Regions from separate parts of the Kribbella sp. NPDC006257 genome, predicted to be linked through region 1. Evidence: riboswitches for the same ligand, from Rfam matches in the RefSeq annotation. Region 1 holds a riboswitch; each other region holds the start of a gene.
What was found. A riboswitch is a leader RNA that binds a small molecule or an ion and turns the genes downstream of it on or off. The one in region 1 is predicted to bind cyclic di-AMP.
Positions count from the first base shown of each region.

Region 1 (9,601 bases):
CTGGCCGCGATGAAGGCCCAGCTGAGCGGTAGCGCAGCACCGAAGGAGATCGCCCAGGACGCGCCCGGTGCGGCGCAGCCTGTGCAGCAGCCCAGTCAGCAAGCAGAGCCGGTTCGACCGCAGGACGGAGACGCACGATGATCGTCCGGATCATGGGTGAAGGTCAGTGGAAGCTGGCCGACGACAAGCTCGACCAGCTGAACGCGGTCGACACCGATCTGGAGAAGGCCGTCTCCGCGGGAGACGAGGACGGGTTCCGTACGGCGTTCGGCGCGCTGCTGGAGTTCGTCCGCAGCGGTGAGCGGGTGCCGGACAACGAGCTGCACGACTCCGACGCGATCCTGCCGCCGGGTGACAGCACGCTCGCGGAGATGCGTGAACTGATCAGCGGCGACGGCCTGATCGCGGGCTGACAACGATGTCCTGGGCGCTCCGGCCACCGGGACACACAGCGTGATGGGCCGGCCCGTGAGGGCCGGCCTTTCAGTTGTTAACAGGACCGGGGAGTTGCTGCTGTCGGAAGGCCGTGACACGTAGTACCCTCAGGTGAATTGCCGCCGACGGGGTGGCGAACATGCGGCAAATCGGGCCCGGGGGAAACGGGGACCGATTCTCACCGGGGGGTGACTGCGGGTGACGGATAATGCCGTCATGGGGGAGAACATGTCGGAGGTGGGTTCCATCGAGCCGACCGCTACGGACGTGCTCGATCGGCGTCGACCGGTCTGGGTCGTCCCGGACACGGTGCCGGCCATCGTGCCGCGCTCGGCGTGGGTGACGGAGCCTCCTTGGGTTGCCGTCTATCGCTGGGCCGCGATCGGTGGCGATCTGCTCGCCGCGGTGATCGGCGCCTCGGTCGCGTTGCTGACCAGGTTCGGTTACACCGTCGGTGCGGGTTATCTGATCTTCGGAAGTCTGTTGCCGTTGGCATGGGTTGCCGCGGTCGCCCTGTCCCGGGGGTACGAGTCGCGTTCCTTCGGCGCGGGCGCGGACGAGTTCCGTTCCATCCTCCGGTCGGGCGTCGGACTCACCGCGGTCGTCGCGATCGCGTCGTACGCGACCAAGAGCGAGATCGCCCGTGGCTTCGTCGTACTGGCGATCCCGGCGACGGTGTTGCTCGCCCTGCTGCTGCGGTACTTCCTGCGCCGCGACCTGAGCCGGCACCGTTACCGCGGTCGCTGCATGCGCCGGGTGCTGGTGGTCGGCCGCAACGGTGAGGCCGCCGAGCTGAGCCAGCGGCTGGAGAAGCGTCCGGCCGACGGGTTCCGGGTGGTGGCGGTCTGCCGTCCGCGCGGCGACTCCCGTCCGGGCGCGACGCCGGCCGACGCGCTCGACGAGGCCGACATCATGGCCGCGGTCAACCGGCACTCGGTCGACGTGGTCGCGATCGCCTCCGACCCTGATCTCGCCGGGCAGTCGCTGCGGCGGCTGTCCTGGGCCCTGGAGCAGCACGGTGTCGAGCTGATCGTCTCGCCGGGCATCATCGAGGTCGCCGGGCCGCGGATCTCGGTCCGCCCGGTCGCCGGGCTGTCGCTGCTGCACCTGGAGCGGCCGTCGGCGAGTGCGGGTCCGCACCTGCTGAAGAGCATCTTCGACCGGGTGGCGGCGCTGTTCCTGCTGACGATCGCCCTGCCGCTGCTGGCCGGGATCGCGCTGTCGGTCAAGCTGAGCAGCCGCGGACCGGTGTTGTTCAAGCAGCCTCGGGTCGGTCGCGGCAACGAGATGTTCACGATGCTGAAGTTCCGCACGATGGTCGCCGGTGCCGAGAAGCAGCAGGCCGCTCTGGAGCCGGACAGCGACGGCAACGCGGTCCTCTTCAAGCTCAGGGTCGACCCCCGGGTCACCAAGGTCGGCGCGTACCTGAGGCGCTACTCCCTGGACGAGCTGCCGCAGCTGATCAACGTGCTGCGCGGCGAGATGTCCCTGGTCGGCCCGCGGCCTCCGCTGGAGCAGGAGGTGGCGATGTACGCCGCCGACGACACCCGGCGGATGTTGGTCAAGCCTGGGCTGACCGGACTCTGGCAGGTGAGTGGACGCAGTGACCTGTCCTGGGACGACTCGGTGCTGCTCGACCTGCGGTATGTGGACAACTGGTCGATGACGCTGGATCTGCTGATCCTGTGGAAGACCGTGCGGGCTGTAGTGAAGGGCTCCGGCGCCTACTAGGGCGCCTGGAGCAGGGGGGAAGGTCCGCGGCGAGGTCTGCGCGGGCGCTGGGGACATGACGAAGGGGGACCGAATGGCGACCAGGGAAGACGGCGAACTCGCCGTAGAACTAGCCGCCGCCGCGGGAAAGCTGCTGCTCGAGCTGCGCGTCACAGCGCTGTCGGGACGGGAGCTGGGCGCCCGCGGTGATGAACTGGCGAACGACCTGCTGATCGGCGGACTGACCGAGCGGCGGCCGGACGACGCAGTACTGAGTGAGGAGTCGGCGGACACCACCGAGCGGCTCTCGGCCGACCGGGTCTGGATCATCGACCCACTGGACGGCACCCGGGAGTACGGCGAAGGCGACCGATCCGACTGGGCCGTCCACGTCGCGCTCTGGGAGCGTGGTGAGCTCGCGGCCGGTGCCGTCGCACTACCGGCCCACCAGATCGTGCACGACACCGTCGATCCACGCCTGCTGCCACCGCGTCCGGACGGTCCGCTGCGGATCGCCGTCAGCCGGAGCCGCCCGCCGGCCCTGGTCGAGTACCTGGCGACCGAGCTCGGTGCCGAGCTGGTCCCGATGGGTTCAGCCGGAGTCAAGGCCACCGCCGTACTCCGTGGCGAGGTGGACGCCTATGTCCACGCCGGCGGCCAATACGAGTGGGACTCAGCTGCGCCGGTCGCGGTCGCTCAGGCGGCCGGACTGTTCTGCAGCCGGATCGACGGATCACCCCTGCTCTACAACCAGCCCAGCCCGAAGCTGCCTGAGCTGGTTGTGTGTCGGCCAGAGATTTCTGCCAAGCTGCTGGCTGCCATTGCCAGCCAGCAACCAGAAGCGGAAGTGAGAGCCTCGTGAGCCGGAACTACCAGTTGACCCAACTGGAGACCCTGGAGTCCGAAGCGATCTACATCTTCCGTGAGGTCGCCGCCGAGTTCGAGCGCCCGGTGCTGCTGTTCTCCGGCGGCAAGGACTCGATCGTGATGCTCCGGCTCGCCCAGAAGGCGTTCCACCCGGCCCGCATCCCGTTCTCGGTGATGCACGTCGACACCGGGCACAACTTCCCCGAAGTACTGGAGTTCCGCGACCGCCGGGTCGCCGAGGTCGGCGTACAGCTCGTCGTGGCCAGCGTCCAGGAAGCACTGGATCGCGGCTTCGTGCAGGCCCCGCCGGACGGCACCCGGAACCGGATCCAGACACCGGTACTGCTCGAGGCGCTGGAGAAGCACCAGTTCACTGCGGTCTTCGGCGGCGCCCGCCGCGACGAGGACAAGGCCCGGGCCAAGGAGCGGGTCTACTCGTTCCGCGACGAGTTCGGCCAGTGGGACCCGAAGAATCAGCGGCCCGAGCTGTGGAACCTCTACAACGGCCGGATCCACCTGGGCGAGAGCATCCGGGTCTTCCCGCTGTCGAACTGGACCGAGCTGGACATCTGGCAGTACATCGAGCAGGAGCAGCTCGAGCTGCCGTCGATCTACTACGCGCACGAGCGGACAGTCTTCGACCGCAACGGGATGCTCTACGCGGCGAACGAGTTCTGCCGGCCGAAGGACGGCGAGCAGACCTTCACCGCGATGGTCCGCTACCGCACGGTCGGCGACGCGTCGCTGACGGCCGCGGTGAAGTCGGACGCGGACACCGTCGCCAAGGTCATCGACGAGGTCGCCAGCACCCGGATCACCGAGCGCGGCGCCACTCGTGGCGACGACAAGTTCAGCGAGGCCGCGATGGAAGACCGCAAGCGGGAAGGGTACTTCTGATCGTGGACATCCTCAGACTGGCCACGGCCGGATCCGTCGACGACGGCAAGAGCACGCTGATCGGGCGGCTGCTCTACGACACCAAGTCGGTCTTCACCGACCAGATCGAGTCGGTCGAGCGCGCCAGCCGCGACCGCGGTGACGACTACGTGAACCTGGCGCTGCTGACCGACGGCCTGCGGGCCGAACGCGAGCAGGGCATCACGATCGACGTCGCCTACCGGTACTTCGCCACCCCGCGGCGCAAGTTCATCGTCGCCGACACGCCCGGCCACATCCAGTACACCCGCAACATGGTGACCGGTGCGTCCACCGCCGACCTCGCGCTGATCCTGGTCGACGCCCGGAAGGGCCTGCTGGAGCAAAGTCGCCGGCACGCCTTCCTGGCAACGCTTCTGCACGTCCCGCACCTGGTGCTGTGCGTGAACAAGATGGACCTGGTCGACTACTCCGAGGACGTCTTCGAGGAGATCCGCGCCGAGTTCACCCAGTTCGCCGCCAAGCTCGACGTCGGCGACCTGACCATCATCCCGGTCTCCGCACTGGCCGGCGACAACATCGTCACCCGCTCGACGAACATGAGCTGGTACGAAGGGCCGAGCCTCCTGCACCACTTGGAGAACGTGCACGTCGCCAGCGACCGGAACCTGATCGACGTCCGCTTCCCGGTGCAGTACGTGATCCGCCCGCAGTCCGACCTGCACCGCGACTACCGCGGGTACGCCGGCCAGGTGGCGGGCGGCATCCTCAAGCCCGGCGACGAAGTGATGGTGCTGCCGTCCGGTTTCACCAGCACGATCCGCTCGATCGAGACCGCCGACGGCGAGATCGACGAGGCGTTCCCGTCGATGTCGGTGACGATCCGGCTGACCGACGAGATCGACGTCTCCCGGGGTGACATGATCTGCCGGGTGAACAACGCACCGGCCGTCACCCAGGACATCGACGCGATGATCTGCTGGATGGACGACGCCCCGCTGCGGCCCGGCCAGAAGCTCGCGATCAAGCACACCACCCGGTCGGCGCGCGCGATGGTGAAGGATCTGCAGTACCGGCTGGACATCAACTCGCTGCACCGCGACATGGCGGCCGACCACCTGGGCCTGAACGACATCGGCCGGGTCCGGCTGCGCACGACCCAGCCGCTGCTCGTCGACGAGTACAAACGGAACCGGTCGACCGGTGGCTTCGTGCTGATCGACGAGGCGACCAACCGCACCGTCGGGGCCGGCATGGTGAACGAGGCCCGGTGAGCGCGACCGAGCCGGACAGCCAGCTCCGGGTACTGATGGTCTGTTCCAGTGGCGGGCACCTGGAACAGCTGATGACGCTGAAGCCCTGGTGGTCGCAGCGGGACACGGCGTGGGTGACTTTCCCGACCGAGGACGGCCTGTCGAAGCTGTCGGGGGAGCGGACCTACTTCGCCTACTACCCGACCACCCGCAACATCAAGAACCTGATCCGCAACACGCTGCTGGCGGTCCGGGTGATGGTCAAGGAGCGTCCGGACGTCGTCGTCACCACCGGGGCCGGCGTCGCGCTGCCGTTCTTCGTGCTGGCCCGCCTGCAAAGGGTCCCGACCGTCTACATCGAGGTCTTCGACCGGATCGACCACGCCACGCTGACCGCCAAGCTCTGCCGCCCGTTCACGACCCGGATGCTGGTCCAGTGGGAAGAACAGAAGGACCTGTACGCCGGGTCGACTGTCGTCGGGAGGCTGCTGTGAGCGATCTGGATGTCCTGGTCATCCTCGGCACCGACCACCACCATTTCGACCGCCTGGTCGGCTGGCTGGATGACTTCCTCGAGCAGCCCGGCAACGAGTCGCTGAGAGCCCTCGCGCAGGTCGGTGACACCGCCGCCCCACGCCGCGCCGAAGGCGTCACCATCGTCCCGTACGACGAATTGCAGGCCCTGATGCGCCGAGCGACCGCGGTCGTCACGCACGGCGGACCGGCCACCATGCTCGAGGTCCGCAGACAGGGCCGCAAGCCGCTGGTGGTGCCCCGTGACCCTGCGTTGGGCGAGCACGTGGACCAGCATCAGCAGGAGTTCTCCCGCCGGATGGGCAAGCTGGGCCTGGTCACCCTCTGCGAAGAGCGGGGGGCCTTCCTGGACACCTTGGCGGCCATTCTGAAGGACCCGGAGAGCCAGTCGGTGTCCGAGCAGGAGAACGACCGTGACAGAGCGCAAATAGCCGCGGCGGTCGCCACCACCGGCAGCATCATCGACAAGCTGGCCGCCGGTCACCGGCGCGGAAAACGCTGAATCATTCGCTTGAAATACCTGCAAAACAAGCGTTTCAGCTCTGGGTGGGCCGCTCTCGTTGAGTAAAGAGTTCGTTCAAATCACACCCCAGATTCAGATCGAATTACTGCGAAATGTGTCCGGATAGCCAGACTTCTTCTACGTTACGTAACGATTCGGCTTGTTATCCAGCTGTGATACTACGCTCCGTGTTTTCGTCACGGATCGTGCAGGTTAAGGCCGGAACCAGTGGTCTTGAGCCGGTCGTGAACTTCTGGCTAAGGTCAACGCGCCTGGCCCGGCTGGGGTTGGCCGGGTACCGCCAAGTCGTCGACCTGCAACGCCGAGTTCCGCCCTCCGGGCCGACGATCAACTACCACCCAGCAATAGAGGGCAGAAGTGGGGGACCCACAGGTTCCCGGACCGACCGGACGTGAAACATCCGGACAGGTCCTTGGGGCGAAGCCGTGAGAACGGCCGGGTAATACTTCCGATCCGAGCCCGACAGCTAACCTCACAGGCGTGCAGGAAGGACTGCCCCCATGCGGGATGAAATCTCCCGTAGGTATGCACGACATCGTGCTGCCGTTCCCTCCGACGTACTGAATGAACCGGTCGCCAAAGCAGGCCGGAGAACACTGATCCCGATCGTCGCAGCGATCGCGATCCTGCTGGGTACCACCGGGCTGGGCGTAGCGGCGCTCAACAAGCCGACCAAGCTCCCGGACCCCGTCGAGTTGTCGGCCAACGCCGACGCCTACGTCTCCAGCAAGTCGAGCACCCAGCGTCATGGCTGGTCGTCGCGGCTGGTGGCGAGGAAGAGTGAGGCATCGATCCTGCTGCGGTACACCGTGCCCCCCGTCGCCGCAGGGATCAACCGCAAGGCGACGCTGGTACTGCACCGGCTGACCCCCGGCACTCCGGGCACCATCATGGCCGCCACCGGGCCGGGTGGCTGGGCCGAGAGTGTCAGCTACGCGACCGCACCGAAGGCCGCTGGTACGCCGATCGCGACCGTGGCCGACGACGGCAAGTCGGCGGAGCTGCGGATCGACGTGTCGGCCGCGGTGACCGAGGCCGGCGTACTGAACCTGGTCCTGGCTCAGCCCGAAGGCAGCAACTACGCCGTCTTCGGTTCGCGTGAGTCCGGCCGCAGCGAGTCGAAGCTGGAGATCAGCTACCTGCGCGACAGTGACGGCCCGACGCCGTCCATGCCCACCGTCGCGCCGACGAAGCTGCCGACCAAACCGACCACTACCCCGACGGGTGTCCCGACGAAGCCGACGACCGCGCCGACGCAGCCGACCACGGCTCCGACGAAGCCCACCACGGCGCCGACGTCCACGCCGACCTCCACCCCCACCGCCGGTCCGGGCTGTTCGGTCTCCGCCCTGCTGGTGCCGTCCTGCGGCGCCTGGTTCGGGGCCGCCGCGAACCCGCTGGGCAGCGAGTCGTGGGATGCCGCCCTGCCGGCGTTCGAGTCCACGATCGGCCGCACGGTCGACATCGCGCACTACTACAACTCCAGCCCGAAGGTGTTCCCGAGCGCGGACATGATCAAGCGCGCCCGTGAACCCGGCAAGAAGCGGATCCTGCTGCTGAACTGGAAGCCGGAGATGGGCCGTACCTGGGCCCAGGTGGCGGCCGGTGACCCGGCAGTGGACGCGGCGATCGATGCCGAGGCCAAGTACCTGAAGACGACCTTCCCGGAGAAGTTCTTCCTCGGGATCCACCACGAGCCGGAGGACGAGGTCAGGCCGGCCGCCGGGTCGGGGATGACGGCCAAGGACTATCGGGCGATGTACCGGCACGTGGCTCTGCGGCTGAAGGCCAACGGCGTCACCAACGCGGTCTTCGTGATGAACTACATGGGTACGCCGCACTGGGGCTCGCAGTCCTGGTTCGCCGATCTCTACCCCGGTGACGACGTCGTCGACTGGATCGCGGAGGACCCGTACATCTTCGGGAACTCCAAGGACTGGTGGACCGACTTCGCCAACGCGGTCAACCGCAAGGACACCTACACCTACCCGAACTGGCCGGGCTTCTACACCTGGGCGACGACGAAGCACCCGGGTAAGCCGATCATGCTGGGCGAGTGGGGCGTCAACGAGCAGCTCACCTTCGGCAAGACGAAGGCGGACATCCTGAACACGGTCGACGAGGGACTGGCGAAGCTGCCGGCGCTCAAGGCGCTCGTGTACTGGAACGAGACGAAGTTCGACCCGGTCGGCCTGACCAGGCTGGACTCGTCGAGCGCAGCCAGGTCCACCGCCCAGCAGGTGCTGGACAACGGCCCCCTGGCCCGCCGCCTGAACTAGCCCTCGCAGGGGTGCCGGACCCTGCTCCGGCACCCCCACGAACCCCCGGGCCGAGGCCTGGGAACCGGGAGCCGGCCCAACCCCCGAGGGGCCGGCGGTCCGGGAGGTGCTAGAACCCTTCCCCCAAGGGTTCAGGCACCGTGGAGAACCGGATCCCGCGGGGCGACCCGCCCCCTCTCGCCCCGCGGGACACCGGTTACCACGTCAATCGCGCTGATTCTGCGTAGCGGGCAGTAGCATGCAGTGATGAACGAGCCGAGCAGGGGGCGAGGCTGGAACCGCTGGCTGATGACAGCCGCGGTGACCGCCGGAGCGATCGCTGTCGGTCTGGTCAGCACCGCCCTGGTGTCCGACGACGATGGCAAGTCAGAAAGTGGCGCAATCGTGCCCACCGCGACCCCGTCGGGCCCACCAGGCACCCCCGGTACGCCGGGAACCCCTGGCACACCCGGCACCCCAGGAACACCGGGAACGCCCGGAACCCCAGGCACGCCTGGTACGCCGACTCCCACGCCCGGCTGCGGCGTGACCGACCTCCTGGTCCCCAAATGCGGCGTCTGGTTCGGCGCGGCGGCGAACCCGATCGGCAACGAGACCTGGGACGAGGCACTGCCCGACTTCGAGCAGGTGATCGGTCAGCCCGTCGACATCGCGCACTACTACAACTCCAGCCCGGGCCTGTTCCCGAGCTCCAACATGATCAAGCGCGCCCGCGAACCAGGCAAGAAGCGGATGCTGCTGCTCAACTGGAAGCCCGAGATGGGCCGGACCTGGGCCGAGGTGGCGGCCGGCGACAAGGTCGTCGACGGGGCCATCGACGCCGAGGCCAGCTACCTGAAGTCGACCTTCCCGGAGAAGTTCTTCCTGGTGATCCACCACGAGCCCGAGGAGGAAGTTGTTCCGAAGGCGGGCTCCGGGATGACCGCCAAGGACTTCGCCGGCATGTACCGGCACGTGGTCGAGCGGATGCGGTCCAACGGCGTGACCAACGCGATCTACGTGATGAACTACATGGGTACGCCGCACTGGGGCTCGCAGCCCTGGTTCGAGGACCTGTACCCCGGTGACGACGTGGTCGACTGGATCGCCGAGGATCCGTACATCTTCAGCGAGAACCCGGTCTG
Region 1 covers NZ_JBEXSJ010000048.1:39,699-49,299, forward strand. The annotation lists gene ABZ004_RS36780 (PspA/IM30 family protein) at 1-141, shown strand, start outside; gene ABZ004_RS36785 (hypothetical protein) at 138-413, shown strand; gene ABZ004_RS36790 (sugar transferase) at 652-2,166, shown strand; gene ABZ004_RS36795 (3'(2'),5'-bisphosphate nucleotidase CysQ) at 2,240-3,007, shown strand; gene cysD (sulfate adenylyltransferase subunit CysD) at 3,004-3,909, shown strand; gene cysN (sulfate adenylyltransferase subunit CysN) at 3,909-5,162, shown strand; gene pssD (PssD/Cps14F family polysaccharide biosynthesis glycosyltransferase) at 5,159-5,635, shown strand; gene ABZ004_RS36815 (glycosyltransferase) at 5,632-6,177, shown strand; cyclic di-AMP (ydaO/yuaA leader) riboswitch at 6,490-6,693, shown strand; gene ABZ004_RS36820 (hypothetical protein) at 6,699-8,477, shown strand; gene ABZ004_RS36825 (hypothetical protein) at 8,724-9,601, shown strand, end outside.

Region 2 (9,601 bases), on a different contig from region 1:
ACCTGGTCGGCATGGTCGTGGACGACCTGGTCGTCTGCGGCGCGGAGCCGTTGTTCATGACCGACTACATCTGCACCGGCAAGGTGGTCCCGGAGACGATCGCGCAGATCGTGAAGGGCATCGCGGAGGCGTGTGTCGAGGCCGGTACTGCGCTCGTCGGCGGCGAGACGGCGGAGCACCCCGGACTGCTCGAGGCCGACGAGTACGACGTGGCGGGTGCCGCCACCGGTGTCGTCGAAGCCGATGAGGTGATCGGCGCGGATCGCGTGCGCGCGGGTGACGTCGTGGTCGCGATGGCGTCCTCCGGGCTGCACTCGAACGGCTACTCCCTGGTCCGGCACGTCTTCTTCGACCGGGCCGGCTGGCAGCTCGACCGGGAAGTGCCCGAGCTGGGCGGCACTCTCGGTGACACCCTGCTCACCCCGACCAGGGTCTACGCCAAGCACTGCCTGGAGCTGATCCAGGAGCTGAACGCCGACGAGAAGCCGCTGCATGCGATGTCGCACATCACCGGCGGTGGTTTCGCGGCGAACCTGGCCCGGGTGATCCCCGCCGAGCTCCAGGTCCGGATCGACCGGTCGACCTGGACCCCGGCGCCGATCTTCGGCCTGGTCGGTGAGCTCGGCAGTGTCCCGCTCCTCGAACTCGAGAAGACCCTGAACATGGGCGTCGGCATGGTCGCCGTCCTCGACCCGGCCGCCGCCGACCAGGCGATCGCCGCACTGGCCGAGCGAGACATCCCCGCCTGGGTCTGCGGCGAGGTCAGCGAAGGCACCGGCGTCGAACTCCAAGGCGACTACGCCAGCTAGTTCCCGCGCATCGGGGTCGGCCGTGGGCCGAACGCGAGGCCCGTGGGCCCAGCACGACGTCCGGGTGAGCCACCTGATCGAGGGGTTGACGACGGAGTACGCCGTACCGGAACCCTGAAATCCGCAGAACTCCCGTGCAAGAGTTCTGCGGATTCACGGAGTGAGCAGGCACGCCAAACCGCCATCTGTGTGGTCAAGCGCTAGCCCTGTGGTGGAACTCGTCGGTCAAGCACAGGAGACCTGCCCTAGCGCGCTAGGGCAGGTCATCCGAGCTGAACTGCTGCCTTACCGACGGGGGTGGTAGTCGTCGGCGTCATCGCCGACGTCTGCGTCGTTGTCGCCGTTCGCAGATCCGTTACCGCTCTGCTCGCCGCCGGACAGCTCTTTTTTGAGCTGGTCCAAGTCGGTGTCCCAGGTGCGGTACTTCAGGTCGCGTGCGACCTTCGTCTGCTTGGCCTTTGCACGGCCGCGCCCCATAGCGTCGACCCCCTCGCACAAGTCAACCGGGTACGCAGCTGGGCGTCCACGGATCAGTCGTCAGTAATCGTGGTTCTAGATTACCCGGAGCCGGTGTCCGACACACGCACCGCCCCCTGGCTGGACTGCCGAAGCAGCCCGATGACAGGCCGGAAGGCCTGGCCGATCCCCTCAAACCGGCCAGGCCTCCCGCGTCTTGAGCGTCGTACCGAGGCGTTACTTCACCTCGCGACGTGAGCTTGCCCACAGTCCGACGATGGTCGGCGCAACGATCCAGACTGCGATCGCGGTGAGCGTCTCGGGCACCATCCCGTGCAGATCCCGCTCCGCGATCCGGCCGAAGGCGCCGAAGACGTCGAGCCAGTTCGCGTTGTCCTTGAACAGCGCCGGGCCGGCCAGCGACCAGGCGGTCGGCGCGATGAAGAAGACCAGGATCGCGACGGCGGTCTGAGCGATCACCGCACCGAAGGCGGCACCCATCACGACATTCAGCGCGGTGGTCAGGTAGGCGCCGGCCAGCGCGCCACCCAGCCCGGCGAACGACGTGCCGTGGCCGACAACGGCCCCGCCGATGCCGGTCGCGGCCAGAGCGAGCAGTGCGGTCGCCGTCATCAGCACGGCGCTCAGCACGACCGCGGAGACGAACTTGGCCAGCTGCACCCGGACCCGGCGGGGCGACAGCGTGAAGGTGGTCAGCGCCGTGCGCTGGGTCCACTCACTCGTCATCGCCATCACACCGATCACCGGCAGGATCAGCTGGACACCCACCGAGGCCGCGGCCAGGTAGCTGTCGAAGCCCTGCACCTCGTTGTTCGTGTGCGTGAGCTGCCAGGTCAGTGCGGCGACAGCCAGCGCGAGGATGGCCAGGACCAGCACCCGCCCGCTGCGGGTGTCCAGGGACTTGCGCAGTTCGGTGGTGACGAGTCGGAGGAAGGACTGCCCGCGCGCGGGCGGGAGCGCGGTGGACACGGCGCGGTGCTTGGCAGCGGCCGCGGCGGGCGGTGAGGTGATTTCGGTGACAGCCATGGTGATGAGCTCCAGAAGTTTCGAGGTGGTCAGGCGGCTACGGCGGTCGGGCTGGTCAGCTGGAAGAAGAGCTCCTCCAGGCCGGCGCCGTCGCTCTCACGCAGTTCGAGCAGGATCTGGCCGGCAGCGGCGGCCGCGCGGCCGACCTGCTCGGCGGTGCCGTCGACGCGGAGCGCGCCGTCCTGCAGCGGTTCGAGGTTGAGCCCGGCGGCGGTCAGCGCCTGGTTCAGCGCGATCGGGTCGAGGCCGCGAACCAGCGTGCCGCTCCCGGCGAGCAACTCCTCCAGCGAGCCGTTGGCGACGATCCGGCCGCCGCCGATGACGACCAGCCGGTCCACGGTCGCCTGCACCTCGCCCAGCAGGTGGCTGGACAGGATCACCGTGCCGCCGCGGCTCGCGAAGTCCTGCAGTAGGCCGCGCATCCACCGGATGCCCTCCGGGTCCATCCCGTTGGCAGGCTCGTCGAGGATCAGTACGGCGGGGTCGCCGAGCAGCGCGGCCGCAATGCCGAGCCGCTGCCGCATGCCCAGCGAGTACTGGCCGACGCGACGCTTCGCGGCCGGGGTGAGCCCGACGGCCTCGAGCATCTCGTCCGCACGGCTCTTCGGTACGCCGAGCAGGCTCGCGTTGAGCTGCAGCGTCTCCCGGCCGGTGCGACCCGGGTGCTGGGCGGCGGCGTCGAGCATGACCCCGACGACCCGGCCCGGGTTCGGCAAGTCGGCGTACCGCTTGCCGGCGATGGTCGCGCGGCCGGAGGTCGGCGGCGTGAGTCCCGTCAGCATCCGCAGCGTGGTGGACTTGCCGGCCCCGTTCGGGCCGAGAAAGCCGGTGATGCTGCCTGGCTCGACGGTGAAAGACACATCCTGCACGGCCGTGCTGTTGCCGTAGCGCTTGCTGAGGTTCTCGACGGTGATCATGGGGGCAACTCTTCCGTCCGGGACCCCCTCGCCACATCGACCGTGCGTCTCGACCAGCCCCCTACGAAAGTCGTTGACGACCCCCTACCGACCCCCACCTGATGGGGGAGACGGGCAGCACCCAAAGGCTGACGTGGACCTGTACGCAGCGCGACTAGGCTGACGGAATGCAACGGTTGCGGCGCTGGTACGCCTGGTTCGTCCAGCGTGCGCCACGCATCCGCGACCTGATGTACATCGGCTTCAGCCTGATCACGATCCTCGCCCAGGCGGCCTCGGGCCGGGCGGGCTGGCAGCTGCGGGACTGGGTCGTCCTCGGGCTCGGAATCGTCGCCTCGCTCGCGCTGTGGTGGCGCCGGCGGTTCCCGGTCACGGTCACCGTCGTCGCAATCCTGGCGCTGCTGGGTGGCCAGATCTTCGTCCCGATGGGCCTCGCGCTGCTCACCCTCGCGATCCGCCGCCGCGACCTGGCGCTGGCCGTCCTCAGCCTTGCGGCGTACGCCGGGTATGTCCTGAGCTCCTACTGGAATCAGCCGAGCGACCTGTGGGTCCTCATCTTCACCGGCCCGTTCCTGATCGGGACCTGGGTCGCGATCGGCGCCTACATCGGCGCCCGGCGCGACCTGATGGTGTCGCTGCGGGACCGGGCCGAGCGGGCCGAGGCCGAGCGCGAGCTCCGGGCGGACCAGGCCCGGCTGGGCGAACGGGCCCGGATCGCGCAGGAGATGCACGACGTCCTGGCCCACAAGGTCTCGCTGATCGCCCTGCATGCCGGTGGGCTGGAGGTGAACCCGGCGGTCGGCCCCGAGAAGGTGGAGAGCTCGGCCGGCCTGATCCGGGAGACCGCCCGCCAGGCGATGGAGGACCTGCGCGAAGTTCTCGGCGTACTGCGAACTGATCTGAGCGCGGCTGGTGCGGACCTGGCTCCGGTACCACGGGCAGTCGATCTGGCCCGCCTGGTGGAGGCGTCGCGAGCAGCCGGGGTGAACGTGCAAAGCGACCTGGAGCTGCCGGACGACGTGCCGGCCTCGGTCGGCCGGACGGTCTACCGGATCGTCCAGGAGGCGCTGACCAATGTGCACAAGCACGCTCGCGGGGTGTCGACCGAAGTCTTCGTGAAGGGCGCGCCCGGGACCGGGGTGACGGTCCGGGTGACCAACGTCCGGCCGGTCGCGGCCGATTCGCTGCTGCCCGGATCGGGCGCGGGCCTGGTCGGGCTCCGTGAGCGGGTCAGTCTGTCCGGCGGAAGCATCTCGGCCGGGCCGACCGCCGAGGGTGGCTGGCGGGTCGAGGCCTGGTTGCCGTGGAGCGAGAAGGATCCGGGCCGGCTCGGCCGTCCGGGCGACATCGACGAAGGAGAAGGATGACGCGGCTGCTGATCGTGGACGACGAGGCGCTGGTCCGGGCCGGACTGAAGATGATCCTCGAGTCGGCCGACGACCTCGAGGTGGTCGCGGAGGCCGAGGACGGCGCCGACGCGGCCGCGATGGTGCGCGAGCATCGCCCGGACGTGGTGCTGATGGACATCCGGATGCCGCGGCTGGACGGGCTCGCTGCGACCCGGGCTGTGCAGGCGCTGCCGGATCCGCCGAAGGTCGTCGTACTGACCACGTTCGATCTCGATGACTATGTGTTCCGGGCGCTGCAGGCCGGGGCGAGTGGGTTCCTGTTGAAGGACACGCCACCGCGTGAGCTGGTGCAGGCGATTCGCGTGGTCGCGGCCGGGGACGCGATGTTGTCGCCGGCGGTGACCAAGCGGTTGATCGGGCACTTCGCGGCGGACCAGCGGACCGATCGGCGGCGGGTGGCGCAGGGTCGGCTGACCACGCTGACCGATCGGGAGAGGGAAGTCCTGGCCGCGGTCGCCAAGGGATTGTCCAACGCGGACATCGGCAAGCAGCTGTTCATGAGCGAGGCGACTGTGAAGGCCCATGTCTCGCGGGTGCTGGTGAAGCTCGATGCCACCAACCGCGTCCAGGTCGCGATCCTCGCCCACGACGCGGGATTGCTGGACGACTGAAAAGGCCTTGAAAACAAGCGAAACCGGTCGCGTGCCGCCGGAGGGGTGGGGGCGGCGGCTCGCGACCGGTTTCAGAGTCAGCGACCGATGGGGGGAATCGGTCTCGCTGACGGCTTCCTGTCCTGCCCAGGCAGGACAGTCGGATCAGGCGCGGCCGAAGGCCACGTTGCTGCTCCAGATCTTCGACTTGGCGACGGGCCGGCCCGGCTTCGAGGCCTGCCACAGCATGTTGCCGCCGGCGTAGATGCCGACGTGGTACACGCTGCCGCCACCGCTCTTGAAGAACACCAGGTCGCCCGGCTTCGCAGCCTTGCGGCTCAGGTGCTTGGTGGCGCTGTACTGCTGCCGCGACGTGCGGGGCAGCTTCTTGCCGGCCCGCTTGTAGACGAGGCCGGTGTAGCCGGAGCAGTCCAGGCCGCGGGTGGTCGTGCCGCCGTAGCGGTACGGGGTGCCCTTGAGCTTGGCTGCTTCCTTGAGGACGCGCGCCTGGAAGGTCGAGCTGCTACCGGTACCGCCGTGCAGCAGACCGTGGCTCGCGGCGTAGAGCAGCGAACGCCAGGTGTTGTACGTCATGGTGCCGGTGCGGGGCAGGCCCACCCGGCGCTGGAACTTGGCGACCGCCGTACGAGTGGCGGAGCCGTACCAACCACCGGCCGGGACGTCCAGGGAGCGCTGCACGTAACGGACGGCCGAACCGGCGTCCGCGTAGCGAAGCAGCGGCTTCTTGGCGATCGGCAGGTTACCCCGGGCCCACGCGGCCGAGGTGGTCTTGGTGGTGGCCGAGGCGGTGGTGGTGCTGCTGGGACCGGCGACAGTGAGGATCGCTCCGCCACTGACGGCGAGGCCGACCGAAAGGACGGCGGCTGCGGCACGAGGGGCGGCCGCGGACTTGGTGGACTTGCGGTGCTTGGCCAGCATGCGACCGGTGGGCCGGGTACTGGACTCGCTGTGGACAGCAGGCAGCGCTGTCCGTCGGACGGTGACGGGCATGGTTGTCTCCCGACGCCTGCGGAGTTAGCTGTCGGGTTCGGGCTGAGAGTCGATAGCCCGGTCCGCTCCCGCGGACTTCACCCCAGGGACCCGACCACTCACGGTCGGACCCCAACCTCCTGGGTCCCCCACTCCTGCCATGGTTGTTCGAGGGGAACAGGTGCGCCTGGCAGGACTCGGCGTTGACACACCTGCAGTTCGTCTCATTTGTCGAACCGCCGACGACTGTATAACAGAACGATCACGACGCAAACCCTCAGATCCAGAGAGACCCTCTGGAAAGGCCTCAAATGGCTCTCTGACGGCTCAGGGATCGCTGGTGAACACCAGGAGTCCTGAGCGTGTCTGAGCGTGTCTCAGGCGGTCGCGTAGCAAATTCGTGTGACGTGGGTCACTTTCTGGGATTGCTCTCTGTGACAACGACCACAGTGAGTGTTCGGGGCGGTCTGAGGGCGCCCTCAGCCGAGCAGTTCGAGGAAGCGCTCCAGGCCGACGTTCCCGCCGGAAAGCACGACTCCGACCCGGTCCGGAAGGTCCTCGATCCGGCCCGCGAGCAGCGCCGCCAGCGCGCAGGCGCCGCTCGGCTCGAGTACCAGCTTGAGTCGCTCGAAGGCGAACTTCATCGCGGCCCGGATCTCGTCGTCGCTGACCAGCTCGACCGCGGCCAGCAGCCGCCGGTTGATCTCGAAGGTGAGCTCGCCCGGGATCGGGATCGCCTGACCGTCGGCGATCGTGTGCGGTACGCCGTTGTCGACCCGCTCGCCGGCCGCCAGCGAGAGGGCGGTGTCGTTGCCCGCCTCCGGCTCGACCCCGATCACCCGGATCCCCGGCGACAGTTCGACCGCGGCGGTCGCGCAGCCCGCGATCAGGCCGCCACCGCCCACGGGGGCCAGCAATGCCCCGAGCTGCCCCACCTCTTCGATCAGCTCGAGTGCGACCGTGCCCTGGCCGGCCATCACGTCGTAGTGGTCGTACGGCGGGATCAGCGCGACGCCACGCTCCTCGGCCAGCGCGGTTGCGAGCGCCGTACGGTCTCCGGTGTAGCGGTCGTAGGTGATCACTTCGGCGCCGTAACCCTTGGTCGCCGCGACCTTCGTCGGCGGGGCGTCCTCGGGCATCAGGATCACGGCCGTGGTCCCCGCCATCGACGCCGCCAGCGCGACCGCCTGGGCATGGTTCCCGGACGAGTACGCCGCGACGCCGCGCGTCAGTTGCTCCGGGCTCAACCGGCTGATCGCGTTGAACGCGCCGCGGAATTTGAACGCCCCGATCCGCTGCAGGTTCTCGGCCTTGAGGAACACCTCGGCGCCGACCCGCTCGTTCAGAGTTCGCGACGTGATCACCGGTGTCCGGTGGGCGACTCCGTCGATCCGCTGGGCGGCTTCCCGGACATCCTCGAGGCTGAGCATGTCCGGGAATCTACCGTCAGCAAGAGATCTTGGTGTCCCCGACTCCGAGGCAGAGGTCCTGGCCAGGGCCGCCGTCGAGGGTGTTGTGGCCGGTGCCGCCGATCAGGATGTCCTTGCCGTTGCCGCCCAGCAGGAGGTCGTTGCCACCCAGTCCGAGGATGAGGTCGTCGCCGCCGAGACCGCACAGTACGTCGGCGCCCGGCGTACCGATGAGCAGGTCGCTCCCCGCAGTACCGGACTTCGTGCAGGCAGGTGTCGGTGGTACTTCGGCTACCTCTACGGACCCGGCTTCGCAGTTGGCGCCCTGCGGCCGGGTGATGCCTCGCTGGTCGACAGTAAAGACAGTGCAAGCAGCAGCCGGTACTGCGCCGTTGGCCGGCGATGCGGCAAGCGGCAGCATCGTCTGAGTCGACCCGCCGTTGCTAGCCAGTGCGCCCAGTTGTGGGCTGCCGATGTTGCTGTGGTCGCCAGGTCCGGCCAGTGCGCAGGTGCCGTCCCCGTCGAGGTTGTAGCCAGTAGAAGAGGTCGCTAGTCCGATGCTGCAGTCGCTGGCGCCCGTGCCACCGGCCACGATCGAGCCGAAGGTGTGCAGGCCGGCGCTAGTGGCCACGTTGCGACCGGCGCCACCTGCTGTATTACCCGAGACCGTCGCATGCCGTAGGTAGATGTCATGGGCCAGCGTGCCGACACCACCGCCCGCATTGGTGGCACTGTTGCCTGTGACTGTCGAGTTGTCGACGCGTACCTCGCCGGTGATTGCATAGATGCCACCACCCTGATCAGTGGCGCTGTTGTTGCTGATGGTCGATCGGGTGACGACGATCTGCGCAGGAGGCGGTCCACTGGAGTTCTCGATGATGGCTGTATTGATCCCGCCGCCGGAGCCGGTCCTGGAGTTCCCGGAGACCGTCGACTCGGTCACGGACACCACTGGCTGATCAGTGGGCGAGTCCTGGTCGAACAGCACCTGGATACCCCCGCCACTGCCGCCACCAGCGTGGTTGCCGGTGACGGTCGATCCGGTCACCGTCAGGTCGCCGCAAGCTGAGCAGATCACTCCGGTGCCACCGTTGTTGTCCACTGTCGTGTTGGTAAGAGTGAACAGCCCCGAACCCTGCCCAGTGGTCCGTACGCCGTCACCTCCGTTACCGCTGATCGTCGAGCCGCTCACAGAGAGAGCTCCGTCGGTCAGGCCCACGCCCCGGCCGGTGTTGTTAGTAATAGAGGAGTCGACGATGTGCACCTGACCCAGTGACAAGGCGACGCCCGTCCCGGTGTTGTCGTGGATGTTGGAACCAGTCAGGTTGAGTACCGCGCCGCCTAGCGAGCTCTCGAGCACCCGGCCGGCGCCACCCGCGTTGCCGGTCACTGTCGCGCCGTCGAGAGTCGCGTCGCCCGCGTGCTGCAGCGCTGCGCCGAAGAGGCTGTCGCCACCGGTCAAGGTCACGTCGTGCAAGGTGATCGAGCCATTGGTGTCGAGCGTGTTCAGCACCCGCTCGCCCGCGCAGTTCTGGTCGATCGTCGACCCGTTGCCCTTGATCGTGAGCGGCTGCATCGACGTACTGTCCAGGTCGCCAGCGGCATTCGTGTCGTCGTCACCGCACAGATCCAGTCCGTACGTCGCGGCCGCGGTCAGGGTGATCGTGGTCGCGTCGCCCGCGGCGTTGGCCGTGGTGATCGCCTCCCGCAGCGAGGTCACCCCGTCGCCGCCGTTCACGACATCCGCCGTGGTGGTGACAGTGATCGGTGCGGCCTGGGCAGGCCCGGCCTGCCCGACCGCGAGCAGCAGTGCCGCGATCATGGCGACGACAGCGGACAGCACAACGCGACGCATAGAACCCCCCAAACCGTTTGCGGTTCCCCCCAGCAACCGGCTCGAGGTCACACGGTCCCACAAGCCGATGGATGGCCACCAGAGTTCGTAGCATGTCAAGAACGCTCAGCCGGTTCCGT
Region 2 covers NZ_JBEXSJ010000014.1:118,194-127,794, reverse strand. The annotation lists gene purM (phosphoribosylformylglycinamidine cyclo-ligase) at 1-809, shown strand, start outside; gene ABZ004_RS19050 (DUF3073 domain-containing protein) at 1,095-1,286, opposite strand; gene ABZ004_RS19045 (ABC transporter permease) at 1,503-2,312, opposite strand; gene ABZ004_RS19040 (ABC transporter ATP-binding protein) at 2,342-3,229, opposite strand; gene ABZ004_RS19035 (histidine kinase) at 3,397-4,596, shown strand; gene ABZ004_RS19030 (response regulator transcription factor) at 4,593-5,249, shown strand; gene ABZ004_RS19025 (NlpC/P60 family protein) at 5,394-6,239, opposite strand; cyclic di-AMP (ydaO/yuaA leader) riboswitch at 6,239-6,431, opposite strand; gene ABZ004_RS19020 (pyridoxal-phosphate dependent enzyme) at 6,698-7,648, opposite strand; gene ABZ004_RS19015 (right-handed parallel beta-helix repeat-containing protein) at 7,665-9,482, opposite strand.
Region 2: it holds a riboswitch for cyclic di-AMP, as region 1 does, so the genes downstream of both, ABZ004_RS19025 (NlpC/P60 family protein) here and ABZ004_RS36820 (hypothetical protein) in region 1, are expected to answer to the same signal.

Region 3 (9,601 bases), on a different contig from region 1:
CTGATCGCCGCACCGGTCGCGATGGTGATGGTCGCCCTGGCTGCGACTTCGGCAACGGCACAGTTGTCCGAACCACCGGCGCCGATCACGTCGTACGCCGGAGATCCTGGCAGGCTGGGCGATCCAGCGAGCTGGCGCACCCCTGAGTTCAACCGGGATGTCGGCCTGGTCTCGATCGGAGCGGAGTACGCCTACGCGGCCGGCTATGCCGGAGCCGGGATGTCCGTCGGCGTCGTCGACTCGGGCGTCTTCGCCGGGCACGTGCGAGAGCACGGCAGCCTCGCGACGAATTACGCGGTCGGGGACCGTTACTTCTCGGTGCCGGCACAAGGCGGCGACACCGGCCTCACACCAGGGTTCTACGACCCGGCGTACAACGACACGCACGGCACCCACGTCACCGGCACCATCGGCGCGAGCCGAGACGGTGTCGGTGAGACGACGCCCGCCGGTCCCGAGGCCAACATGCACGGCGTCGCGTTCAACAGCGACGTATACACGGGTAACACGCACAAAACCGACGGCGTCTTCTACGGCCTGCTCCCGGCCGACGCCACCGAGGCGCAGACCCCCGACAACGCCTACATCCAGAACGTCTACCGAGCTGTGAACACCGCGGCGACCACTGACGGCAAGCCGATCAGGCTCATCACGAGCAGCTGGGGCAGTGCGCCCCCGACCGAGAACTACAACACGTACGACGCTCCGCCCGGCGGACCGGCGACCTTCGGCCTGAACACGGCGTGGCGGCACTGGTCGCTGCCGGACGGTCTCGTGGACGCGAACGGCAAGACGGTGCGCTGGATGAACGGCGCCATCGAGGTCGCGCGTACCGGCACCATCATCCAGTTCACCGCCGGAAACGCCGGTGCCATCAACCCGACGCCGCGGGGCGCGGCGCCGTACTTCCTGCCCGACCTGGAAGGGCGCTGGTACACGACGTCCGGAATCAATCCCAACATCGGGCGTACGTTCAACGCCGACGGCTCGGTGCTCGTCCCGGGGCAGCAGGAGTTCAACCAGTGCGGTGTCGCGAAGTGGTCCTGCGTCACTGCTCCGAGCAGGCTGATCAACAGCACCACCGTGCAGCTCGTCGATGGTGTGCCGCAGCCTCGGTACCAGGCCTTCTCGGGTACGTCGATGGCTGGTCCGCACTCCGCGGCGGCGCTGGCCCTGATCATGCAGCGCATCCCCTACCTGACCAACGAGCAGGCGCTGTACACGATGTTCACCACCGGGCGGCAGAACAACACGATCAGCGATGCCACAGGTGTCGCGGTGCCGAATCCCACGCGTGGCCAGATCGTGCAGGTTCCGGACCGGCGCAACGGCTGGGGCACTGTGAGCCTGCGCGAGGCATTCAGGGGTCCGGGGCAGCTGCTCGGTCCGTTCAACGTCGACACAAAGGGGTTCAGCGATGTCTGGTCGAACGACATCTCCGACGTCGCCATCCAGTCACGGCGGCTGGAAGATGAAGCCGAAGACGCCGCCTGGGAGGCGACCAAAGCCGCCAAGGGATGGACCAACGGACTGCCGCCCGGCGCGAGCGACGTCGACAAGTCGGACTTCGCCATCGGTACCCGCCGCGAGCAGGCACGCGAGGCGCGCGTCTACGTCGGCAGTCTCAGCAAGAAAGGCGCGGGGACGTTGTTCCTCACCGGCAATGACAGCTGGCAAGGTAGGAGCACCGTGCGCGGCGGCAAACTCTCGGTCGTCGGCTCGCACGCAAGCGCGATCGACGTTGCCGGCGGAACGCTCGGCGGGAGCGGCACCGTGATCGGCGGCATCGACGTGGCCCGCGGTGTGCTGCAGCCCGGTCTCACAGCGAAGGAAGCCGCACGCATCACCGACGTACCCGTCACCCCAGGCAACGTCCTGACCACCGGCGGGGATGTGCGCATCGCCAGAGCGGGTCGCCTGGCCGTGACCGTCAGGGACGACAGCGACTACACGAGCGTCGCCGCCGCCGGCGATCTGGTGCTGGCCGGAGAACTGGATATTGACGTGCAGGGATCGCTGACCCGAGGCACCGTGCTGACGCTCATGAAGGGAAGGTCGGTCTCGGGCACGTTGCACAAGCTGCCTGAACGGCGCGTCGTGAACGCGGGCGGCTACTTGTTCAGGGTGTCGTACCGGAACAACAGCGTGACCCTGACCGTCATCGGCGCAGTTCCGCCCGGGCGATAGCTCGAGAAAACTCCGTTGCCCGGCGTACCGGCGTACTGGCAGTGCGATCGGTTTGGACCGCGACGGGCGACGGACTTACTCGGTTGAGGTTGGGGTTGGAACTGGCGGGAGATTGCGGCTGTCTGTAGACGGATGAATACGGTGTGAAATCGGCTGTTCGAAATGCGGCGTAAATTCTGCGCAAAGCTCAGAACAGACTGTTACGAAAGGACCGTTGCGTTCTCCGGATATCGGTGTCGCGCGACGGACAGTAATTCCGTGAGCGGCACCGATCCGTCGCAATTGTCACGCTCTGTCAAGAGAGCCTCCCGATTGTCGCGGTGCGTAATCACGATGGATTCCGTTACCGGTTTGAGACCTCGTTGTGACTGTGCATATAGTCACCGGCGCCTGGCTGGATCTGGGGACCGGGCAGGCGAGCAACGGAACACACTCCGCCGACTCGCAACGCCGAGTTCCGCCCTCCGGGTCGGTGGCCCCTCCCACATCGCATTCGAGGGCGGAAGTGGGGAACCCAAGGTTTCCGGACCGGCTGTGGCGCCTGCGTGCGCTGCGGCCGCTCCTTGGGGCGAAGTCGCACCCGCGACCGGGCAAATCTTCCTGCCCGAGCCCGACAGCTAACCTCACAGGCGTGCAGGAAGGACTGTCCCCATGGGGGATGCTTTCTCCCGTCGGCATGCACAACATCGCGCTGCCGTTCCCTCCGATAAATTGCAAGAACCGGCCGCAAAGGCCGGCCGCCGGGTACTGATCCCGCTCATCGCGGGCATCTCATTGCTCCTCACTACAGCCGGGATCGGCGTGGCGGCGCTGAACTCGGACAGCAGTCCGGCTCCGGTCAGCCTCACAGCCACCGCCGACGCCTACGTGAGCACCACTTCCGCCACCCAGCGGCATGGTTGGTCCTCTCGGTTGGTCGCGAAGATGAACGAGTCGACCAGCCTCATCCGCTACACCGTGCCCGCCGTGGCGGATGGCTACGAACGCAAGGCCACTCTGGTACTGACCCGGCTCACCACCAGCAACCCGGCCGAGATCGCGGTGTCGAAGGCGCCGGGCGGCTGGACCGAGGCCGTCACCTACTCAACCGCTCCGAAGCCCGGTACGCCGTTTGTCAGCGCGCCGGATGACGGCAAGTCGGCGCAGTTGCGAATCGACGTTTCGAAGGGCATCACCGAGGCCGGCGAGCTGAACCTGGCGGTGACGCAACCGGTTGGTGCCGGCGCCACCATCTTCGGTTCGCGCGAGTCCGGTACGAAGCAGACGAAGCTGGAGATCAGCTACGTTCCTGAAGGTACGACCGGCCCAGAGCCGTCGACACCTACTTCGGCCCCGACCTCAGCCCCCACCTCGGCGCCGACGACGGTCAAGCCGACGCAGTCGCCCACGGCGACGCCGACGACCAGTACGCCGACCGCTCCGTCACCGACGCCCACCGCGACGGCCTCGCCCACCACGACGTCTTCTCCGCCGACGACCGGCCTCAAGCCGTCGTGGAGCTCGACGAGTTCGAGCCGGCTGACGTTCCAGGACGAGTTCAATGCCACGGCAGTCGACACGACCAAGTGGGAGCGCGGCTGGTTCAAGGAAGGCATCTCGGACGGTGTCAACAGCGACAACCTCCAGTGCTACGACACCAAACAGGTCACCGAGTCCGGCGGGTACCTCAATCTGGCTCTCGCGCAGCGCCAGGCGACCTGCCGAGGTGGCACCAAGCAGTACGTGTCCGGTCTGGTGAACACCCGCAAGTCGTTCAACCAGCGGCTCGGCTCGTTCGAGGCAAGGGTGTGCCTGCCTGACGGCAACGGCGACGGCAAGGTCGACGGTTTCCCGGCCTGGTGGACGAACGGACCGTCCTCGGTGCCGTGGCCGGACCATGGCGAGATCGACATCCTGGAAGGCATTGGCGGCGGCACCAAGGCTTCGCTGCACTATGTCAACCCGGTCTACCACGGCGGTACGTACTCATCCACGCCGCTGGCCGGCTGCCACAACTTCGGCTCGCAGTGGACAAGCAGTGGAGTCACGTTCTACTACGACGGCAAGCCGATGTGGACGCACGCCTTCGCCGGCACGCTCCCCCAGTTCCTCATCTTCAACTACGCGGTCCGCCAGCACACGGGCGAAGCAATCACCCCCGGCACCGCAGTCCGAGTCGACTGGGTCCGAGTGTGGGCATGATGCAAGAGCTGAGTTCCTGAGATAGCAACACCGCGCGGGTGCATTCCTAAGTCTCAACACAGGAATGCACCCGCTAGGTGAAGTCCACGGCAGGGAACAGGTCTGGGCGCCGCCTGTCACTAGACCGGGAACCTGAGAGGGTGGCCGCAAGCCTTGACCGCAACAGCCAGCACGGACGGCCGCCGCTCCGCTGGCCCGGCTCCTCTCTCGCCCGTGTCGCTCCCCGGAAACCTTTCGTCAGCCAATGGGAGGCGAACTGTCTTGGGGGGTGAAGTCGAGGTCTGCAACCGACGGGGAACCCTCAGCATCCCAAACGCGGGCATAAGCTCCTGCAACGAGCGGCCAGATCTGTTGCAGGCCGTCTTCGACCGTCTCGATCTCGGCGGCTAGGTCTCCCGAGACAACGAACTCGTGTGGGATGACGCGACCGGCTGCATCCTTACGCCCCAACGGATCGGGAAAACGCAGCGCGACCTTCCCGGCAGCACGACGCCACGTCGTCGGCTCGTCCTCGAGATCCGCGAAGCTGCGTTCGTAGTCCAGTAGTGGGTCCGCCTGCCCTCCGCTGAGGAGGAACCTGAACCCCCAGGAGCGCCCTCGAGTAGCCCAAATGAGGCTCTCGGACAGGTCCTGAGGGCTCACTTGAGACTCCTGATGAACAGCTTCTCCTTGACGCCCTGTTCCAAATCCAATTTGAACTGGGTGAGCGTCGCGGTAAGGAAGTCATGGTGCTTCCGGGCCTGGGCATTGATATCCCTGAGTTGCGCCCCGCCCATCCTGGCGGCCGCAATCAGCGCAGGGACCGCAGCCTTGCCCGCGAGAGGGCCGACTATCGGCAACTTCGCCACCAGTTTCTCGATACCGAGACCCTTCCCAGCCATCAGGGCCGCAGCCATGGTCTCGGCACCGTCAGCCAGGGTGTCCAGAACCCTTCTCGGGATTTCCATCCGTTCGTTCCACTGAACTCGGCGCTCTAGGGGAAGCATTGAGGCCACCGGAAGGATGAGGTCGAGTCCGACCCGTTGAGTCACATCAATCTCCACCAACTCGGGGCCGGTCGAGGAGAGCTCGAACTTGGCCGAGGAGAGCAGCATGAAGTCCTCGCCCACCGATAGCGCGTCAGGCGTGTCCACGAGGTCTTTGAGCGTCGAGCGCAGGCCGTCGAGGTGATCGGCAGCCTTCCCGATGACGAGGTCGCGGAACGAATAGATGTCCCAGTCCGGGAAGAGGTCCGCCTTGGAGAGCGCAACGATCCAGATCCGCGGGAACTCGACCAGACGGTCCTCGTCGCTCAGGAGGTCATCCTTGAGCCGCAGCACGCCTTGGCGGAAGTTCGTGAGAAGCGACCGAAGGTACCGCTCCTCCTCGCCCTTGTAGTCCAGCAACTTCTGGCCGTCAACCAACAAGAGTGCGACGTCGGAGCATAGCAACGACCGGAACGTGTCGATCCGCCGATTGGCCTCTTCATCGCTGCTCGGCGACTCCTCGAACCACTCCCCCGGGTAGTCGTGCCATGCGAGTCGCAGGGCGTCGAAAGGCCGCTTGTTCGCCTCGGGGTTGTCGCCGCCCTTGAGCTTCACCGTGAATGAGTAGGTGGTGGCCGCGAATCGAGTGGGCGCCGGCGCCTTCGCGCGGTCCCTCATGCCAAGGAAGTTCTGGTAGAGCCGGTTGCCTTGGCCGGTGTCATCTGCGACAAGGTCCCAGAGGTCGTTCGAATACGAACCCTCCTGGGTCGGACCGAAGAAGGAGGAAACAAGCACCGTCTTCCCGGAGCCGCTCTCCCCGAAAACGGCGATGTGCTGCTCGCGGATCCTGGGATATTTCGCCATTGCGCGAACGTACCCCACCGGTGCAATCGACGGCGGCGGAAGGTCGTCGAGTTCGAGACCTCCGGTGGCCAGCCAGTCCAAGCGTGAACCCGGCTCATCTGGGCCTGCCGCGAGTACCCGTGAGGTCCCTTCAGCGATCATCCGCAGTTGCAGGGATTCTGCACGTCAGGCACGTCTTCTTTCGATGCCGAGCCGACTGACTCTACATCCGGGCCGAGAGCTGTTGCTTCCAGAATGGCTCTGCCTGCGACTCTACGAATCGAAGGACTTCGTGAGCGAGTGCTTGGTAGGTGGTGTGGGGCTGTAGTTTTGCCGTGCCGGGCTCGTAGTTGCGCGGTCCGAAGACGAACCAATGGTCGCCGTGGGGAAAGGCCGTCGTACCAAGGCGCGGGCGGGGCGCGGGGATGTCCTGGGCGGTCACCTTGTTGGGGGGCTTGTGTTCGCCCCAGGAAGTCGTGAAACCGTCAGGGCCGCACTCAGCGATCTCGACGACGAAGCTTCCGCCGGCTGAGAAGAACTGGAAGCTGATCAGGCAGATCTGGGTGTCCGAACGGCGACGCAAGTGCGGTAAGGATCCGGTGAATCCCTGAGGACGCAGGTGGTGTGCGATCGCGTCCTTCAAGGCGCCGTTCATTGCCTCGCGGGGAGTCATCTCCTGCACTTTCAGGAGGTTCGGTTGAAGGTGATGAAGAGGCCGTTGGCGTCGATTGTCACGGTGCGGCCGTCGCTGACGATGCCCTTGATCGGGCCGATCTTCTTGCCTGGTAGAGGATTCGTGACGGCTCCCGAGCCTAGGTCGACGGCGATCAGTCCGTCGTCGAAGGTGTTCGCCAAGAGGCTGTTGCCCAGGACTTCGGATGCCCCATGCCTCAGGGGCGAGGCGGTTGCGGAGATCTGCGTTCGCCAGCGTTCGGTGCCGTCGGTGAGGCTGCGGGCGACCAGGTCAGAGGTCTTCGGCCTCTCGCCCTTCTCGTAAGAGAGAAGGAGGCCGCCGGCCACCTTGAAGTAGTCGATGAGCCAGTAGCCGAACTGGTCCTTGAAGTCGTGCTTCCACAGTTGCTTGCCGGTCCGATCGATACCGGTCAGCCAGGTCTCGTTAACCAGGGTCTTGCCTTGGTAGGACGAGCGGCGGGAGATCACTGCCGCGACGTCCTTGCCGGTGCCCACGACATTACTGATCCAGCCTCGATCATCGGGTCCGCGGTAGGTCCAGGTCGGCGTACCGTCTGAAGTCGAGCGCGCCACGATTGCACCTCGATCCCTGACCGGCGGCTCCGACTTGTGGTCAGGATCGAGTTTCCGCGAGCGGGCGTCGTCATCCAGGTCGGTGGGGAGTCGGCTCAGCAGGAGTTGGTCTTGCAGTACATGCACAGAATCGGCCTGGTCCAGGCCCGCGACGCGTTTGTTCCAGTTGACTTTGCCTGACCGGGCGTCGATGCGGGCCAACCGCACGTCATGATCCGAGTCCTTGCGCCCATCGGATGGGCGGACGACGAAGAGCGCATCCCCGGACGCCGCTGAGGCGAAGGTCCAGCGCGAATCAGTGTCGCTGTCCTTGCCGACCTTGGTGCACCACGCGAGATCGCCGTTGCTGGTCTCCACGGCCGTGATCCGTGGCGCCGTGTCCCTGGGCATGCGCGTCAACACCAAACGGCCGGCCAGGTCCCCATCGCCGGCGCCGGTGCTCTCCTGGCGGCGTCCCCACACCGGTTTGCCGGTCTCCCCGTCCACCTGCACGATGGCAGCCGCCGTACCCGACCCGAGAAGGCCGCCGTCGCCCACCTTGAATCGGACGTCCCCGTCGTTCGAGTTGGCCAGAGTCGCGACAGCCGTGCCCGTTTGATGGGGTAAGACGACGGCATTTCGTGCTGCCCCAAGCGGCGCCACGGGGTGCTGGGCGACCTCCAGGAGATTCCGGAGGTTCTCCCGAGACCCTTCGTAGAAGTCGTCGACCTTGACCTGGTCCAGGGGCACCGTATGAACCCTCGCCAGCTTTGCGACCGGAACCTTCTCGAAGCTCGCCGAGCACCGCCCTTCCCACCAGGGCCGGACGATCAGAACTCCGGCCGCGATCACCGCGACGCCGGTGACGATGGCGATAGCCCGCCGGTTCATTGAGATCTCCGTTCAAAGGTAGGGATCAGCCCTGCTGCTTGAGCAATATCACTCGGTCATCGACCTTGACGTCCAACTCGGCGTCGAGCCCGTCGCCGGGTCCGGCCGGGTGTACCAGCCGGCCATCGAGACGCACACGGCGACCAGCCAGATGCCGACCGCGACGGTTGGTGCCCCGCTCCAGTCGATCTGCTCGATCCCCGGAGAGACTGGGGACGAATCCGGCTTGATGACAATGATCAGGACGGTGACCGCGAACCCGGCACAACTAGCTGCCAGGGCAGCGACCGTTGCCGGAGACACCAGACAGACAAGAGCCAGCAGGAGATAGGTGCGGAACAGCCAGGGACCCGCACTGCCCATCGGAGAGCTGGTGTCGGCGGCGGACAAGATGTCGAGCAGGCTGATACCGCTGTAGATCTGCGGCGGCTTCACAAGACCGTCGTTCCAGGTGGTCAGCCATGGTGTCGCGAGCAGAACCAGCAGGGCGAGAGATGCGGCAAAGCACATCAGGCGGAAGTCTCGCCACTTCTGGTTGGCATCGCGCATTGAAAGCCTCGTTCCCCAAGTCGTTGTCATGGGCATCCTTGCAGACCTGCGGCCGACAGGGCGGCGGCAAGCCGTTTCCTGCAGGAAGCTGCAACAGCTGAAGAATTGGGGTCAGTCGACCCACCATAAATGCGAACCGGTCCAGCGGTGTGCCGATGGACATGAGGTATGTGGTGGGAAAGGGCTCGCCGTTCGGTGGTGAGCGTGGGGGGGGGAAAGGTCAGCCGGAGACCTCATGTCCGTCGGTACGGGGTCAGGTGGAGAAGTCGATCGGGTGACCTTGCCGCGCACCGGTCGACCATTCGCTCGTGCGGAGGCAACGAGAGGCGACGGCGAAGGGGGTTGCGTGGGCGGTTCCCGGCGTACGAGATGCCACGGAACGAGCACAAGCAGCGGCAGTTACTCGACGGCTGTTGAGGCTAAACCTTCCGAGGGTTTGGCGGAGCCTCCGGGAGTTGCCGAGGGTTCATGTTGTGAAGGGGTGACGTTCATCGGGGGGCGTCAGGTTCGGGGGGATGAGATTTCGTGGGCGGGCTGTGGTGGCGGTCGGGGTTGCTGTCGGGTTGGTGGGCGCGGGTGGGGTGGTGGCTCGGGCTGGTGGGTGGTTGCCGTGGGGGGAGCATAACTTTCGGGTGGTGGGTGATTCGTACTCCGGGCGCGGTGCGGTGAGCGGCAACGTGCTGCGGAACGACTCGGGGGCGACTGCGGTCGTGAGGCATACCGAGCCGGTGAACGGGACC
Region 3 covers NZ_JBEXSJ010000014.1:94,605-104,205, forward strand. The annotation lists gene ABZ004_RS18885 (S8 family serine peptidase) at 1-2,187, shown strand, start outside; cyclic di-AMP (ydaO/yuaA leader) riboswitch at 2,663-2,833, shown strand; gene ABZ004_RS18890 (family 16 glycosylhydrolase) at 2,899-4,368, shown strand; gene ABZ004_RS18895 (hypothetical protein) at 4,606-5,010, opposite strand; gene ABZ004_RS18900 (hypothetical protein) at 5,007-6,278, opposite strand; gene ABZ004_RS18905 (DUF4304 domain-containing protein) at 6,400-6,849, opposite strand; gene ABZ004_RS18910 (PQQ-binding-like beta-propeller repeat protein) at 6,861-8,312, opposite strand; gene ABZ004_RS18915 (hypothetical protein) at 8,361-8,861, opposite strand; gene ABZ004_RS18920 (esterase-like activity of phytase family protein) at 9,497-9,601, shown strand, end outside.
Region 3: it holds a riboswitch for cyclic di-AMP, as region 1 does, so the genes downstream of both, ABZ004_RS18890 (family 16 glycosylhydrolase) here and ABZ004_RS36820 (hypothetical protein) in region 1, are expected to answer to the same signal.